DNA from 2 places in the Bacillus sp. BC05(2025) genome. Region 2 is predicted to be linked to the other one. Evidence: a T-box and tRNA genes for the amino acid it is inferred to sense, from the RefSeq annotation. Region 2 holds a T-box; the other holds one or more tRNA genes.

Region 1 (6,785 bases), on a different contig from region 2:
GTACAATTGTTATGATAGCGGTTCTTATTTTAATTGGTGCGATTTTATGGAAAAAGAAAAAAACTGCATAAAGTAGGGATAGATATGAATCTAACAGAAGCTTTACGCCTAATGAAAGATAAAGGATACAAACATACTGGGAAAAGAGAAGAGATGCTTAGGTTATTTGCAGCTCACAATCGTTATTTAACGGCGAAAGACGTTTTAGAGCATATGAAGGATGATTATCCAGGTCTTAGCTTTGACACGATTTATCGTAACTTAACGGTGTTTGCTGAAATCGGTGTTTTAGAACAGACGGAATTAAACGGTGAAAAACATTTTCGTTTTACATGTTCTATTATGGAACATCATCATCATTTTATTTGTTTAGATTGCGGAGGGACGAAAGAGATTACTTCTTGCCCGATGGATTTTATGAATAAAGATTTTAACGGTTATGAAGTAACTGGTCATAAGTTTGAAATATACGGCCGTTGTCCAAAATGTGCAAAGTAAAAGCTCGTCAGTTATGTAACTGACGAGCTTTTTTACGTAGAAAAGAAGGTTGCTCACAAATATTGTGGCAACCTTCTTTTTATTGTTCTTGTGTTTCTTTTTCTTTTTCTCGTTCAGCAGCCATTTCAGCAGCAATTACGTCGATTTCTTTTTTCAGTTCTTCTACCATTATTTCTTCTGGTACTTTACGAACGACTTGCCCTTTACGGAATAATAGTCCTTCTCCACGTGCGCCGGCAATGCCGATATCAGCTTCACGAGCTTCACCAGGACCATTTACAGCGCAGCCAAGTACTGCAACTTTAATTGGTACTTGTAGTGTAGAGATATATTCTTCCACTTCATTAGCGATACTAATTAAATCAATTTCAATACGACCGCAAGTTGGACAAGAAATAAGTGTTGCTGCATTAGATGCAAGGCCGAATGACTTTAATAGTTCACGCGCAACTTTTACTTCTTCAACTGGATCAGCACTTAATGAAATACGTAGTGTATTTCCGATGCCTTTACTTAAGATTGCTCCAAGACCAGCGGCACTTTTTACAGTTCCAGCAAATAACGTTCCAGATTCTGTAATACCTAAATGTAATGGGTAATCAAAAGCACGTGCAGCTTTTTCGTATGCTTCAATTGCTAAGTTAACATCAGAGGCTTTCATAGATACGATAATATCATGGAAATCTAAGTCCTCTAAAATTTTAATGTGATGTAGGGCGCTCTCAACCATACCATCTGCAGTTGGGTATCCGTACTTTTCTAAAATGTGACGCTCTAATGAACCTGCGTTTACACCGATACGGATTGGAATACCGCGTTCTTTTGCTGCATTTACAACAGCTTCTACTTTATGGCGACGACCAATGTTACCTGGATTGATACGTACTTTATCAATGCCACCTTCAATTGCTTTTAAAGCAAGGCGATAATCAAAATGAATATCAGCAACAAGTGGAATGTTGATTTGTTTTTTAATATCAGCAATAGCATTTGCTGCGCGTTCGTCTGGAACAGCAACACGCACGACTTGACAGCCAGCTTCTTCTAAACGTTTAATTTCAGCAACTGTTGCCTCAACATCATGTGTTTTTGTTGTTGTCATACTTTGTATAATTAATTCATTATTACCGCCAATTGTTAAATTACCGACTTTAACTGGACGTGTTTTTGTACGATGAGTCATTTCATTCACGAATAGATCGCTCTCCTTATAAAAGAAGTTTCTTATTTAGTCCCTTATATCAATGAAAGTATACGTGATACAGGGCTATAGAAACCGAAGTGCTCGGTTTCACTTTTACTATTGTATCAGCGCCTTTATGTAATTGACAAGGATTAAGTGATTGCTTATTGATATAACGGGAATTTATAAGACTTTCCAAGTTGTATTTTTGTAGCGGATGTATTTTTATTTAATTGTTTAAAATCATCAATTACTTTTTCGATAGAAGGAATTTTCTTCTTATTAATTGCTTCTGTAATGGAAAGAACCGTATCACCTGTTTTGACTTCGATTGTTTTATAAGTGACATCTGTTTCTTTTTCCGCTTTGTTCTCTTTCTTTTGTTTCGTATCTGTACTTTCTTTTTTTATCGTTTCGGCCGCATTTGTCTTTTTATATGAACTTAACATCGGTAAAGTGCCGATTTTTATATCGTAATAAAATATATAACCAAGAACAAGCACGAATAAGAATATACCTAATCTTTTCATATTCTTCACTCCTTTGCTAGGAATATATGCTTGTCCAAAAAAAAAATGCCTATTTAGGCATTTTTTTCGTTCGGTTTTGGAACTTCTTTAATTGTTAAATATAGGACAATTAAAACAACTGCGATATAAATGAATGTTGAACCAGGTACAACGATTTTGAATAAATCCATAATCATAAAGAAGATTGTTGGAATTGTGTAGCTGTAAGCAGTTAACGTCCATACTTGCTTATAAGATAATTTACGTTGACCACTCATAGCAGAACCGATAAACGCAAGTAAAGTAATTCCTAAGAAAGTAATAAACAGTTGGAATAGGTATACTAACACGCCAATAACTGCTAATAAAATTGGATAAATACTATCGAATACAGAAATAAAATCTTGCAAATCTTTCTTCTCAAGAGATGTCCCTAATAAATCATTGTAGGAGTATGTTTGTGTTTGACCATTTCCTATAGAAACTACTTTATCTTTTAAAATAAATAAACCAGTTTTATTCTGATATTTTTCTATATCTGTTGTGTTTGGGTCAAATACGAAAAGGGCATCTCCCTCTTCTTTTTGAATAGGTTGCTCAATATCAGCTTTTAGTTCACCATTTTCGATTTTAAAATCAGGTAAATCTTTTTCAATTGCTTGATTTACCATAGTAACACTATCTTGGATAAAGCTACCGTAAAAGAATGTTCTTGGAATAGTAGTGATTAGACAAAGTAGCATAATATACAAAATTGTTTTTCCGATTTTTTGAAAACGGAATAACGCCATATCTTTAGGCGAATATACGCTTTTGGCTAATTGGGTAAATATGGACATAGATTCACTTCCTTTATGTATGTATAAAATCATTGTAACGTAGGAATCTAAGGAATCTCAAGATATATTATATTTACATATAGTGGAGATAACTAAATTTCTTTTTATTAATTTTCTTCTTTTAAACGAGAAAAATACAATTGACACTTTTCTTTTTTATATGGTAAATTTATCTTACATTTCTTAAAGAATATATCCGATAGGAATTCCTTTATTTGATGTATTGTTACATACATAATTGTGGACCCTTAGCTCAGCTGGTTAGAGCAGACGGCTCATAACCGTCCGGTCGTAGGTTCGAGTCCTACAGGGTCCATATCCATTTCACATGTTTATTATGTCAGCAGGAAGCTTCCTTGTAGAAGGGAGCTTTTTTTACGGAATATATGAGCATTTTAATTGAAAAGAAGTGGGAATTTTGCTACTTTAATGATAGCAAGACAATGTGATTTATTTGTTTGCACCCTATGGCAATTAGGGTAGAATGAAGTTGTATGTCACTTAAGTGGCAATACATAAACTGGGAGGAATATAACAATGGCAAAACACGAATTACCAAATTTACCTTATGCGTATGATGCTTTAGAGCCTCACTTTGACAAAGAAACAATGAACATCCATCATACAAAACATCATAACACGTACATCACAAACTTAAACGCTGCTTTAGAAGGTCATGCAGAATTAGCTGACAAAAGCGTAGAAGAATTAGTTGCAAACTTAAACGAAGTACCAGAAGCAATCCGTACAGCAGTACGTAACAATGGTGGCGGACATGCTAACCATACATTCTTCTGGACAATCTTATCTCCAAACGGCGGCGGACAACCAGTAGGCGAACTTGCAACTGCAATTGAAGCGAAATTCGGTAGCTTCGATGCATTCAAAGAAGAATTCGCAAAAGCTGGCGCAACTCGTTTCGGTTCTGGTTGGGCTTGGTTAGTAGTAAATAATGGTGAGTTAGAAGTAACAAGCACACCAAACCAAGATTCTCCTCTAACTGAAGGTAAAACTCCAGTTATCGGTTTAGATGTTTGGGAGCATGCTTACTACTTAAATTACCAAAACCGTCGTCCAGACTACATCGGTGCATTCTGGAACGTTGTAGATTGGAACGCTGCTGAAAAACGTTACCAAGAAGCAAAATAATTGTAATAACGATAGAAAAAGCTAGGAGAATGCTCCTAGCTTTTTTCTGTACTTTCCTTTTACATAATTGGGCTTGTCTTTGGAAGACTAGAACATGAAGTAAAGGAGAGTTGTGTATGAAGTGGAAACATGTAATTGGTGACGTTGAAGTGAATCGGGATTTAGTGTTATTACTCCTTATCGGAGGTTTATACACGCTCGCAATTTCTTTATCGAATACGTTTGTTAACATTTATTTATGGAAACAAACACAAAATTATGTGAATCTTGGCTTGTATAATTTGGCCAGCGTTGTATTGCAGCCTCTCACATTTCTTGTAGGTGGGAAATTAGCGAAGCGTATTGATCGCTCAATCTTGTTACGAATAGGTGTAGGCACGCTCGCGATTTTTTTTATCGTTGTTTTAGTAGCGGGGAAAAGCGCTTCTCACTATATTTTATTGATGGGGGCTCTTTTAGGAGTCGGATATGGTTTTTACTGGCTCGCGTTTAACTTATTAACATTTGAGATTACAGAACCAGAAACAAGAGATTTCTTTAACGGATTTCTTGGGCTTCTTACATCCTTCTCTGGCATGATTGGACCGATAGCAGCTGGATACACAATTTCACGTATGGAAAAGTGGAGTGGTTATACGGTTATATTCTTTCTTTCGTTACTGTTATTTGCAATTGCTGTCATTTTAAGCTTTTTTGTATCTAAGAGAGAATGTGAAGGACGATATGAAATTGTACAAGTATTGAAAGAGCGGCAAATTGATAAAAATTGGGGAAGAATTACACGTGCTCATTTTTTCCAAGGGTTGCGAGAGGGAACGTTTATTTTTGTTATTTCAGTGTACGTGTATTTAGCAACTGATAGCGAGCTTGCATTAGGGAAATATAGCTTAGTAAATTCGGCAGTATCATTTGTGTGTTACTATTTAGTCACTCGTATGTTAAAGAAGGAATGGCGGAAAAAAGCAATTTTGCTTGGAGGCATTATTTTATATGCTGTCGTATTTTTAGTTATATTCAACGTTACATACACAAAATTACTTATTTATGCAGCGTGTATCGCGATTGCATACCCCATATTACTCGTTCCGTACGGATCCATGACATATGATGTAATTGGTAGAGCGAAAAATGCGAGAGAGTGGCGAGTTGAGTATGTAGTTGTTCGGGAATTGTGGTTAAATGCAGGAAGAATTTGCTCGATTTTAAGTTTTTTATGTGCTGTACTATTCTTCCCTCCTGAAAAAAGTTTGCCGTACTTATTATGTATTTTAGGTGCAGGACATTTTCTTATTTATTTTGCAGTTAAAAATGTCAAATATAATGAGGGAAATGCGAGTAAAACAAGTGTTGTAACGCAAGGGACCACGCAGAATCAAACAGAACCAGAAGGTTAACTTCTCGGTTGTTTTATGCTAGAATAGAAAAAGATGTAAGACAGCAGTGAGGACACCTGTATGAAGGTGTCCCTTTCACATTACATAGCTGTTGGTAGAGGGGGTTTGTATGGGCAAGAAGCAGAAACAACAAAAGAAAAAGACTCACGTTCCTTTTCGGTTAAACGTGCTGTTTTTCTGCGTGTTTTTAATGTTCTCCGCGGTTATTGTAAGGCTTGGTTATGTACAAATTGTTCGCGGTGAGGAATATAAGAATGAAGTGGAGAGGAAAGAAAACTCGACGATAAGTAATCCTGTACCACGTGGGAAAATATTTGACCGTTATGGGCGAGCTGTAGTAGATAATGCAGCTGTACGTACGATTACATTTACAAAAATGAAAGGATCAACTGCAGAGGCTCGCTTAGAAACAGCGAAAAGGCTAGCAGATTTGATTGAGGTACCGACAGATAAATTAACAGATCGCGATAAAAAAGATTATTGGCTTGCTATTCATAAAGAGGAAGCGAAAGAAAAAATTACGAATAAAGATCGTCAAGATTTTAAAGATAAAAAAATTGACGATAAAGAATTAGATGAGCGTCAACGAAATCGCGTGACAGAAGAAGAAGTGAATCAATTATCCGCAAAAGATTTAGAAGTACTAGCGATTAAAAGCAAAATGGACGGCGGATATGCAATGACACCACAAGTCATTAAGAAGGATGCTACAGAACAGGAATATGCGATTATTAGTGAAAATCTAGCAACATTACCGGGTGTAGATACGAATGTTGATTGGGATCGAAAATACGTTTATGATGATTTGTTCCGAAGTGTACTTGGCGGGGTGTCAACGTCTGATGAAGGTTTACCGAGAGAAAGACTAGATTACTATCTTGTTCGTGATTATAATCGAAATGACCGCGTAGGGAAAAGTTATCTTGAGCAGCAATATGAAGATAGTTTGCACGGTAATAAAGCGGAAGTGAGAAATATTACAGATAAAAACGGTAATATTTTAGAAACGATTAATGTATCAAAAGGACAAAGTGGTAACGATCTAAATTTAACAATTGATATGGAATTACAAAAGCGTGTAGAAGAAATTATCACGAAAAATTTATTGAGATATAAAGGGGGACAACCTCTTTTAGATCGTGCATTCGTTGTAATGATGAATCCAAAAAATGGTGAAGTTTTATCTATGGCAGGGAAACAGTTAGTGGAAGAA
Region 2 (6,785 bases):
GCATGTAACGTTATTCCATTTAATCAAACAAAATACAGAGAAAAACAATCATTTTTACTATATTTTGTTATAAATTCGAATAATATTAAATAATACTATCCATTATAGGAGATTTTAGTTGAATACCTACAATATGATGTGTAAAATCTAAGCAAGTAGCAGTGCAAAAAATTATTCGAGGTGAATACATGCTAGATTTTAAGCAGTTAGATGCTTGTTTGAAAGACAAGAGATTTATAGATGGATTACAGGAAATAAATAATGAAATTTCATATATAAAAGAAAAGAATACTTTATCTTATTTGAAGAGTTGGCTTGCTAATATTCCTTCACATAAGGAGTTTAATATATTAATACGTCTTACTGATGAAGGGCTTATGCACCAATACAGTTCATTCCTCATTCGCTACGCTTATAAAAAATTCCCAAATATGAGAACGCTCTCTTTATATTGTGATGAGTTAATTGATGAGCGGAAAATACTTGAAGTAGAACAATTGTTAAAAGATTCATTAGAAGAGGTAAATAAAGAAGAGATAGACGTTGATCTTTTAGCGAAAACATATTTTACATTAGTACGATGTTTGTTGGAAATGAAACGAAATGAAGAAGCTCTTTTTTATATGAAAAAGGCAGAGGAGTACAGTGAACGTGCCGTATTTGATAAATGGGGCTACGTCTATATGCATACAGGTGAATGGGAGAAAGCAGAAGAACAATTTATAGTTGGTATGCAGCATAAAGATTGTGAAGAGTTATCTACCTATTTATTATCACAGTTATATGCAAATAAAGGAGAACAAAAACGTGCATTACAGTTAATTGATGATGCGATTGTAAAGTTCCCGCAAGTACCATATTTCCATTTTGAAAAGGTGAAATATTTATTAGATTTAGGGAAGTATGAAGAAATGTTAGCGGTAATAGATAACATAAATAATCAGCTTCCTTATCATGCGTATAAAACTTACTTCGTACATTTACGTGCAGAAGCGCTTTACAAAATGAATAAACTTGTAGATTTACAACAATTATTAAAAGAAGAAAAAAGTTTAAAAGGGTCTTTATATCATAATTTAGAAAAAAATCCAGATGGCAAAAAGGTTCACTTACCGATAGTTCCAATTGTACAAAAGGATAATTATTGTGTGCCGACAAGTTTAGAAATGATGTTGCAGTTATGGGGAGAAACACGTACACAAGATGAGATAGCAGAGTTTATTTTTGATATGACAGGTTCGAAGTTTTCAGATACTGTTTCTTATTTAGAAGAATTAGGTTATGAATATCGTTATTTTAAAGGGAATGTAGAAAATTATAAGAGACTGTTAGATCAGGGGATTCCCGTTTTATTAAGTATAGATATTGAGCATGCTTCACATGTGCAAGTGCTAGCTGGATATGATGATACATTGCAAGCTTTTTATGTTCAAGATCCGAACTTTATCGAACCAGTTATTGTGGAATATAGTAAGTTGCAAGAAAAATATCGTTATACAGGGTGTTTAGCGATTACGTTTGTTCCGAAAGAAAAAAAGGAACTACTATCATTTTTAAATGAAGAAGAACATCATTATTTTAAATCTATTTTTTCTTTAACAGATCATTTGGATGAGCAAGATAAAGAGGGGATTCATGACTTAGTAAAGTTTTTAAAAGGAACGAGTGATAATCCGAATACGTGGTTATATACGGTTAAGCACTTAGATGTTGAAGTAGATAAAGAGTTTATTATATCTTGTATTGAAAAGTTAATGGAGAAGTTTCCTAACTCAGATTTTGTTAAATTACATGCTGCACAGTGTTTTATTCGCCTTGAAGAGTTAGAAAAAGCTGGGCACATGCTTGCGAGTGTTGAGAAGAAAAATAATCGTGCCTTATATCATTTAATAAACGGAAGGTATGTTTTTGAGCAGGAAAGTTATATAGAAGCAATTTCAAGTTTTCGTTCCTCGTTACAATTAGACGCGGATCAGCCGATTGCTTGGAGTTTTCTCGCTTTATCGTATATGTATATCGATCAGTCTGAAAAGGCGTTGCAGTTTTCTCAAGTAGCTTTAGAGCGTAGCCCGGAACGATTCACTTTAACGAATCACGGATTAATATTAATAGATTTAGAAAGATATGAAGAAGCGTATGAAATCTATAATGATTTGTTAAAAGAATACAAAAATGAAGCACATGTATGGTATGAGCGAGCGAGATGTGCGCATCATTTAGGGAAATTATATTTAGCAATAAAAGGGCTTAAAATAGCAATTCATTTGGATAGTAATGCACCTTATATTTATACAAAACTTGCGGAAATATACGAATCTGATTTGAAGGATGAAGAAAGTACGAAAGAAGTTTTATTAAAAGGTATTGAGAAGTGTGATGATAAGGCACCTCTATACGTAAAACTTGGTGATTACCATTTCCAAAATGATAGTCTGGAAGAAGCAGAAACATTGTATACTCGTGCTTTGGAAGAAAATCATGATGATGTTTATTCTCACTTCGGACTTACACAAGTTTATATGGCAAGAGAACAATATAAGGAAGCGAAAGAATATATTCTCAGTATTGAAAAACAAATTGAAAAGAGCCAAGATTTTCTTATGAACGCAGGAATGGTTTTATGGGATGCTGAGGTTGAACTTGGTGGAAGTGAAGAAGGATTTAAAGTAGCATTGTCTAAGTTAGAGAGTGGTATAAAGCAGAGCGAATATAATGTAGCAAGTGCGTTAGATGAATATGTGAATCGAATTAAAGGAACCGTATTTGTACAACGAGGAATAGCGTTCTTAAGAACGTTACAAAAAGAAAGAAATGACGTAAGTGAATATGACTGTTATACAGGTATTTTATATGAATCGATTGGACAGTACGGCCAGGCAATGAAAAGATATAATAAGGCGATAGAACAAAAAGAAACGGCATTACCGTATTATCGAATTGGTGAAACACTTATGGCATTAGGACAATTGACGGAAGCAAAACAAGCGTATGAAACATGTTTAGAGGTTGATGGGAATTTTGTCGGTGTACATTTACAGCTTGCGGAAATATACGAAAAAGAAGAAAACCGTTCTAAAGAACAAAGTCATATGGTTCGGGCGATGAAAGAAGAGCCGTTGCACATTAATATGGAATATTTGGCACAGCTTTCAGTAGAAATGAATCTTCAGAAAGAGTTGCTGACTGAACTAGAACAATTAGCGGACGGAGTACCTGAAATATGGCGATTAGATGCGATTGCATATGTGTATGGAGCGATGGATGAAATAGATAAAGAACAAGAACAGATTGAATATGCGCTACAATTAGATGGTGAGCATACAGAAGTTTTATATCATTATGCAAAAGTACTAGTGAAAAATAGAAATGCAAAAGCAATTGAAGTTGCGATGAAATTGATACAAAAAGATGTGAATAATGAACGTATATTTGATGTATATGTAAAAGCGATAGAACAACATAAGAAATGGTCTAACATACGAGATTTTCTTCATACATTAAAAGTGAAAAAAGCTGAAAGAAGTATGGCATTTATGTATGCAGCATCTGCGGTGACGGAAAGATGGATTGAACGTCAACAAAATGAACAGCCGAAGAAATCCATAATTACAAGAGCTTTTTATCGCATGAAAAACCGTGCGAAAGAAATTTCGATTATTACTACAATCATTGATTTATATGAAATCTCATTAAAGTTAAATCAAAAAAATAGTATGGCAGCGCAGCGATTTGCACTATTTTACGAGAATGTGGCGATGTATAAAGAGGCGATAGATGTATTGCAAACATCATTAGAAAGTAAATGGGATTACGATGTAGCGAAGCAACTTGTAAATCTTTTCATAGAGTGTGAGGAAGAAGATAGGTTACGGGATGCTTCAGAATTAACGAAGCAAATGGTTCGAGAGTTACCAGATGATTATGATACGCTTCTTTTACAAGCACAAGTATTCTTTAAAATGGGAGAAGAAAGAAAAGCAGAAAAGATTACTTTACAATTAACGGAGCAAACACCGTTTGTAAGTAGAGCGTTTCTTGCTTTAGGAGAAATATATCAAAGCCAAGAATGGTTTGAAGAGGCAATTCACGTATTAGAAAATGCTTCTATACATCATCCGAATGAAACAGCGATTCTTCTTTCTTTAGCATCTTCTTATCATGGTGCCGGCCAAACAATAAAGGCAGAGAAAATAGCAAATGAAGCATTGAAAATTGATGAGAGTGATTTGTTAGCGAGATACGATCGTGCTTGTTATTTAGCACAGTTAAACAGAAATGAAGAGGCGAGGAAAGAGCTTGAAATTGTACTTCGTGAGGATGAGTCAGGATTTTTTGCTGAACTTATCGAGAATAATGAAAATTTAGCAGTATTGCGAGAATTTGAAAAGTAATTGTATAAGAAGAGCGAAAAAGGACATAAATAAAGTGAAACTTTAATCAGTGGGGGGTTCTTCATCCCCCACTGATTATTAGCCCTCACCAATCGGACTTTTATGGGCAGCCCGACCCCCACCTAACTTCTTTGCTTTCGCTGCATTTTGAGGTGGGGTTCTTACTGCCCATTAAAGCGGGATAAAATATATTTTGAATTAGTTGACAATTTATCGCCTAATGGCATAAAATAACTTTTAACAAAGTATACAAATCTGAAGACGAGAAAGAGTAAAATAGTGTACTGTTCCCCAGAGAGCCGGTATGTTGCTGAAAGCCGGTGTGCAGACGTTATTTGAAAATCATCTCCGAGGAGCTGAGGCTGAAAGAGAGTAAGCCCGGACGGATGTCTACCGTTACAAAGAACACGTATGATAGTACGTTGCTAAGTGCTATTAGCGAAGAGCTAATAGAATTAGGGTGGTAACGCGGTTAAACCCGTCCCTACTTCGTAGGGACGGGTTTTTTGTGTGCTTTAAAATATTCAAAGGAGTGATTGTAGATGAAGAAAGTAGATGTAAAAGAGTCAGCTGTAGGGAGAGAAACACGCATTCGTAAGCAGTGGAACGAGCAAAGTATTTTCGAGCAATCAATTCAGAATCGAGAAGGCGCACAATCTTTTGTTTTTTATGAAGGACCACCAACGGCGAATGGATTACCACATGTAGGTCATGCACTTGGACGGACAATTAAAGATGTAGTAGCAAGATATAAAACGATGGCTGGTTATAAAGTGTTAAGAAAAGCGGGATGGGATACACACGGTTTACCTGTAGAACTAGGTGTGGAGAAACAACTCGGTATTTCTGGTAAACATGAAATTGAAGAGTATGGAATCGAGCCATTTATTAAGAAGTGTAAAGAGAGTGTATTCACATATGAGAAGCAGTGGCGTGAATTCACTGAAAGCATCGGTTACTGGGTAGATATGGATGATCCATACGTTACGTTAGAGAATCCATATATCGAAAGTGTATGGCATATTCTAGGGACGATTCATGAAAAAGGTTTATTGTATAAAGGACATAGAGTTTCACCATACTGCCCAAGCTGTCAAACTTCACTAAGTTCACATGAGGTTGCACAAGGGTATAAAACAGTAAAAGATTTAAGTGCAACAGTTAAGTTCAAAGTGAAAGATAGTGAAAATGAATATTTTCTAGGTTGGACAACAACACCTTGGACACTTCCAGCAAATGTTGCGCTCGCTGTACATTCAAATATGGAATACGTGAAAGCGAAACAAGAAGGTTATGTATACATTGTTGCGAAAGAACGTGTACAAGATGTATTAAAAGAAGACTATGAAGTATTATCTGTTCATAAAGGCGAAGAATTAGTAAATACATCTTATATGCCGCCATTTCCAATGAAGGAAGTTACAAATGGTTACCACGTTATCGCAGCGGATTTTGTCACGACAGATAGTGGTACAGGACTCGTTCATATCGCTCCAGCATACGGGGAGGACGATTATAGAGTCGTGCAAAGTGAAGGATTGTCATTCTTGCATGTTGTAGATGAGAAAGGCGAGTATACAGAAGCAGTTCCATTTTTGAAAGGGAAGTTTGTAAAAGATTGTGACGTGGATATCGTTCGTTATTTAGCGAAGGAATGCTTACTATACCATAAAGAAAAGTATGAACATAGCTATCCACATTGCTGGCGCTGTGATTCACCACTTCTTTATTATGCAGGAGAGAGTTGGTTAATTCGAACAACTGCAATTAAAGATACATTTTTACAAAATAATGATTCTGTTACTTGGTATCCAGATCATATGAAACATGGACGCTTCGGTAAGTTTTTAGAAAATATGGTGGACTGGAATATTAGTCGGAATAGATATTGGGGAACACCATTAAACGTATGGGAATGTGAAAGTTGTGATCATCAATTCGCACCGAAAAGCATTGCTGATTTAAGAAAGCATAGTACGAAAGAAACACCTGAAGATTTAGAATTGCATAAGCCATATGTAGATGAAGTGCAAGTATGCTGCGAAAAATGCGGAAGTGCGATGAATCGTACACCAGAAGTAATTGATGTTTGGTTTGATAGTGGTTCCATGCCATTTGCGCAATATCATTATCCATTTGAAAATAAAGAGTTATTTGAAGAACAGTTTCCAGCAGATGTAATTGCAGAAGGTATTGATCAAACACGTGGCTGGTTTTATAGTTTATTAGCAGTATCAGCACTATATACAGGAAAAGTGCCTTATAAACGAGTGTTATCACTAGGGCATGTATTAGACGAAGAAGGACAGAAAATGTCTAAAAGTAAAGGGAATGCACTAGATCCAGTTGATCTAGTAAATCAGTTTGGTGCAGATGCTTTAAGATGGGCGCTAC

The links. The T-box of region 2 lies ahead of ileS (isoleucine--tRNA ligase). A T-box ahead of a tRNA ligase gene usually reads a tRNA of that ligase, here a tRNA-Ile.
Region 1: it encodes a tRNA-Ile, which carries the amino acid that the T-box ahead of ileS (isoleucine--tRNA ligase) is inferred to sense. The anticodon was not compared.

The regions. Positions count from the first base shown of each region.
Region 1 covers NZ_JBWYRA010000003.1:134,868-141,652, forward strand. The annotation lists gene ACZ76X_RS11340 (metal ABC transporter permease) at 1-71, shown strand, start outside; gene ACZ76X_RS11345 (Fur family transcriptional regulator) at 85-498, shown strand; gene ispG (flavodoxin-dependent (E)-4-hydroxy-3-methylbut-2-enyl-diphosphate synthase) at 578-1,681, opposite strand; gene ACZ76X_RS11355 (hypothetical protein) at 1,846-2,211, opposite strand; gene ACZ76X_RS11360 (DUF1189 domain-containing protein) at 2,265-3,029, opposite strand; tRNA gene ACZ76X_RS11365 (tRNA-Ile) at 3,272-3,345, shown strand; gene sodA (superoxide dismutase [Mn]) at 3,567-4,178, shown strand; gene ACZ76X_RS11375 (MFS transporter) at 4,295-5,572, shown strand; gene ACZ76X_RS11380 (peptidoglycan D,D-transpeptidase FtsI family protein) at 5,682-6,785, shown strand, end outside.
Region 2 covers NZ_JBWYRA010000004.1:391,058-397,842, forward strand. The annotation lists gene ACZ76X_RS16225 (tetratricopeptide repeat protein) at 189-4,391, shown strand; T-box leader at 4,641-4,880, shown strand; gene ileS (isoleucine--tRNA ligase) at 4,934-6,785, shown strand, end outside.